2 regions of the Bacillus sp. JJ664 genome follow, and region 1 is predicted to be linked to the other one. Evidence: riboswitches for the same ligand, from Rfam matches in the RefSeq annotation. Region 1 holds a riboswitch; the other holds the start of a gene.
The links. Region 1 has a riboswitch for S-adenosylmethionine ahead of mtnK (S-methyl-5-thioribose kinase). Riboswitches for the same ligand answer to the same signal wherever they lie in the genome.

Region 1 (2,417 bases):
AATGTCACGAACACCTAAATACAAACCATAAGCAGCTGCCAATCCAATCGCAGGTGCTCCTCTCACTTGTAACTTTACAATCGCTTCTCTCACATCTTGTAATGAGGTTGCTTCTATATAAACAATTTCTAGTGGTAATTTTGTTTGGTCAAGAATGTTTAAAGTTTCACCGTTCCACTGTAATGATTCGGGTATTTGTTGTAATGTAGTCATGATTTGTTGCTCCAATCAGAAATCAAATTTTTAATATTGCCAATAGTAAATCTATTCTTTATACAATTTGCCCCAAATGCAAGGATCTCTTTTTTAATTGCAATTTTACGGTCTAGTTCAAGTGTATCAATATCTTCTACATGTGCTAAACCAATCGAACGTCTAATACATTCACAACCAATAACCCCAATTGCATCAATCCAGTATCCTTCAATTTTTTCTTTAATTAGTTCAACTTGATTAAATGGCCTTACACTATGCACTTCCCATAGCTTGATAAATGTTTCATTGAATACTTTTTCAATCGTAACAAGCTGATCAAAGATTTCTTCTTTTTGGTCAGTTCTACTAAAAATTTGGAACAAGAGATTTGCTTGAATTTGACCTAAATCAAATCCTATTGGACCAACGAATGCAAATTCTGGGTCGATTACTTTTGTTTCAGTTGCTGATGCAAAAATACTGCCTGTATGTAAATCACCGTGTAATAAAGCTTCTTTTTTCGATAAGAAATCCAGTTTCAGCTTAGCAGCTTCAAGTTGTAACACTTCATCGTTCCATAAATCTTGAACATCTTCTAGTAGTTCCTCTTCAAAACTATTTGTCTCGCTATTAAAAAACGGATCCGTATATACTAGATCTTCCGTTATATCGCAAAGCTCCGGATTATGAAAAGTAAGCTCTAACTCCTTCTTTTTAGCAGGTGTCGCTCCGAAATCAGATGTGAAAAATAATGAATTTGCTAAAAACTCACCGATGTGTTCTGCAAAAAATGGAAAGCTTTTCTTTTCAATCAATCCTTTACGTAAGATTTGTAAATGAGATAGATCCTCCATAACTGTTACTGCTTGTTCTTCATCATGTGCAAATATTTTCGGAACTAGATTTGGAATTAAATCATTATAAATGTTTGTTGCATTACTCTCGATTGTTGCTCTTTTTAATGTTAGCGGCCAGCTTTCTCCAACTACTTTTGCATATGGTAATGCTTGCTTTATAATTAATCCTTGCTCTTGACCAACAGGTCTTACTTTAAAAACTAAGTTTAAATTTCCATCCCCAATTTCAACACTTTCACATACTTGATTTGTAAAATAACCCAATTTTTGTAAGTAAGTGATTGATGTCGCCTCTGTTAAAGGTCTATATTCTTTTTTCTGAATGACAGTCATTTATCTCCATCCCCCTAATAGTCAAAATAAAAAGCCCCTTCTCGAGACGAAAAGGGGCAATCGGAAATTGGCTTTCGTCTCTTATCTACCAGAAAATTTCTTTTCTGTTGGAATTAGCACCGTGCCTTACTGAGCATTTAAGCTCAGGCGTATAATTACGCCCCATTTCACAATGGTATTATGGTCGGTTGCTGGGCATCATCGGGCCAAATCCCTCCGCCTACTCGAAATAAGAGTTCGCATATTAAATTTTATAACAGTATTGTAGATGATTATTTTTTAGTTTGTCAAACGTTTTTTTTGAAACTTTTATAAATTCCATCTTTTCTGTCTTCAAAGATTGGGATCGTATGGCGGATTTCCTCTACTTTTTCTCGGTCTATTTCTCCGTAAATAATTTCTTCTTCGGTTGAAGCTTTCACTAAAACTTCACCCCAAGGATCAATCACCATTGAGCCTCCACCAAATGTATTTGCTAAATCTTTACCTACACGATTACACGCGACAACATAGCATTGGTTCTCTATTGCACGTGCTTTTAGTAAAGTTTCCCAATGCTCCATTCTTTGAATAGGCCATTCAGCAACAAAAAATAATATCTTTGCGCCATTTACTGCATGTGTTTGAATCCACTCCGGAAAACGCAAATCATAACAAACAAATCCAGCAGCATCTAAACCATCGATCGTAAATAATCCATTATCAGTTCCAGACTGTAAAAAGTGGTGCTCGTTCATTAGCTGGAACAAATGGACTTTGTCGTATTCTTTCACTACATCACCTTGACTGTTAATCACGATTAATGTATTTGTCACGCCATGTTCACGCTCAATTGGAAATGAACCACCTATGATTGTCACTTGAGACTTGCGAGCAATCGTTTGAAGTTCAGAAATAATAGATTCCTGTTGTCCTGTATGCTTCGTAATTTCTTCTAAACAATATCCCGTCGTCCACAGCTCAGGCAACACAATTACAGTTGCCTGTTGATTTATTGCCTCAACAATTTTGCCTTTCATTTTCATGGAATTT
Region 2 (2,417 bases), on a different contig from region 1:
GCCATTCCTGATGAAAAAGCAAATCCTCTAACGCCGTTCTCTAATTGTGCAATTGTATTTTCTAAAGCTTCTCTCGTCGGATTTCCACTTCTTGCATAATCATATTTACCTATAGTTTCAATATTGGGTTGATGGAAAGTTGATGCTTGATAAATTGGAATGCTTAATGCACCAGTATAGGGGTCAACTTCATTACCGTTATGAATTAATTTCGTACCAAACTTCATACTCATCACCCTAATGCATTCTCTAAATCAATTAGTAAATCATCTATATGTTCTATACCGACAGATAATCTTAATGTATGGTCATCTAGACCAAGCTTTCTTTTAAAATCCTCGGGCATTTCTGAATGTGTTTGTGTATGTGGGTAAGTAATCAGTGACTCTACTCCACCTAAACTTTCGGCAAATGTAATGACATTTACACTGCTAAGCACTTTTTCTACGATCCTTACACTTTTCACTTTAAACGAAATCATTGCACCAAAGCCACTTGCTTGTTTTTTTATAATTGAATACCCTTTATGATTAGGAAGCCCTACGTAAAAAACATCTGTTACATTAGGATGATTTTCTAGAAATTCCGCAAGAATAATCGCATTTCTTTGACAGTATTCCATTCTTACATGTAGTGTTTTAATTCCTCTTAAAATGAGCCATGAATCAAACGGTGCTAAAGTAGCGCCTGTTGATTTTTGATAAAAACGAATTCTTTCATTTGTTTTCTCCGAGTTTGTCACTACAAATCCCGCTAAAGTATCATTATGACCACCTAAATATTTCGTACCACTATGAACAACGATATCTGCTCCTAATTCGATCGGTCTAAAGAAATAAGGCGTTAAAAAAGTATTATCAACGATCACAACGATATTTCGTTCTTTGGCAATTTCAACAACCCGTTTTAAATCAGTTACCTTCATCATTGGATTTGAAGGAGTTTCAATAAATATACCTCTTGTGTTTTCTTTAATCGAATCTAGGATATTGTCAATTTCTGTTGTATCAACAAAATTATGCTCAATACCATAAGGCGAATAAATTTCTTCAAATAATCGATATGTACCACCATATAAGTCATCGGAAACAATTACATGATCGCCTTTTTTAAATAAACTAAGAACTGCAGTGACAGCAGCGTTCCCTGTTGAGAATGCTACTCCAAATTCTGCATTTTCTAATTTAGCTACTGTGTTTTCAACTTCTTCACGGGTAGGGTTTTGTAAACGAGCATAATCATATCCAGTCGATTGATGAAGCCCTTCATGTTTAAATGTTGCTGATTGATAAATTGGGTAACTTATTGCACCTGTTAATGGATCATAACCTTTACTACCATGTACTGCAACCGTCTCAATTGATTTTTGTTTCGATTTTGAAACCACATTCGTATTTGTCATATTGAAATCCTCCATTTATCAAAATAAAAAAACCACTTCCTAAAAAATAAGAAGTGGTTATGTCTCAAAATAAACATATCGTCCTTATCTTCCAGGTTTATACCTGCAGGATTTAGCACTTTCTAGTATAAAACTAGAGTTGCCGGGTTTCGTCGGGCCAGTCCCTCCACCGCTCTTGATAAGAATATTTAATTTTATAATTACAAGTATATTAATAAATCTGACAATTATCAATCATTATTTGAATTTTTTATTTTTTAATGGATTATGACCTACTTATTTCCATTCGTCTGGCATTAAGTTTTGATAAAGCATACTTTGATATCGATCATCGATTAATAATAATGTTCCTTCGTCTTCTTCAGAACGTATGACACGTCCACCAGCTTGCATTACTTTATTCATCCCAGGGAACACATATGAATAATAATAACCGTTCTTACCAACTTCATTAAAATGATCTCTTAAAATATTTCTTTCTAAACAAAGCTGTGGTAAACCTACACCGACAACTACTACCCCATTTAATCGATCACCTTTTAAATCGATTCCTTCAGAAAAGATTCCACCTAGTACAGCAAATCCAACTAGTGTTTCTGCATTATGTTGATCAAATTTGAGTAAAAAATCTTCTCGTTCCTCTTCGGTCATCCCATTTTCTTGGACAATTATTTCTACTTCGCCATACTTCTCAGTAAACAATCCAACACTTTGGCTTAAATACTGATAGGATGGGAAAAAAATTAAATAATTTCCTTTTTTAGATCTAATATTTTCATATATAGATGTTACTAATTGGTCTAATGTTTTTGAACGATCATTAAATCTTGTTGAAATCGGATTTACTTCAACCTTTAGCTGTTCTTTTAAAAATGGTGAATCAATTTTAATGGTATAATCACGTTCAATATCACCGAGCATATCTTGAAAGTATTGAAGAGGTGTTAATGTTGCTGAAAAATAAATAGTAGAATGAAATTTTTTAATCACATCATTTACAATTGTTGATGGATCA

Region 2: linked by a shared signal. The riboswitch ahead of V7056_RS05390 (trans-sulfuration enzyme family protein) and the one ahead of mtnK (S-methyl-5-thioribose kinase) in region 1 are both predicted to bind S-adenosylmethionine.

The regions. Positions count from the first base shown of each region.
Region 1 is NZ_JBALMS010000100.1:22,324-24,740, forward strand. Features, by position in the region: gene mtnA (S-methyl-5-thioribose-1-phosphate isomerase) at 1-213, opposite strand, end outside; gene mtnK (S-methyl-5-thioribose kinase) at 210-1,385, opposite strand; SAM riboswitch class I at 1,464-1,621, opposite strand; gene V7056_RS15490 (carbon-nitrogen family hydrolase) at 1,673-2,417, opposite strand, start outside.
Region 2 is NZ_JBALMS010000033.1:16,744-19,160, forward strand. Features, by position in the region: gene V7056_RS05385 (trans-sulfuration enzyme family protein) at 1-227, opposite strand, end outside; gene V7056_RS05390 (trans-sulfuration enzyme family protein) at 233-1,402, opposite strand; SAM riboswitch class I at 1,484-1,587, opposite strand; gene V7056_RS05395 (ATP-dependent DNA helicase) at 1,679-2,417, opposite strand, start outside.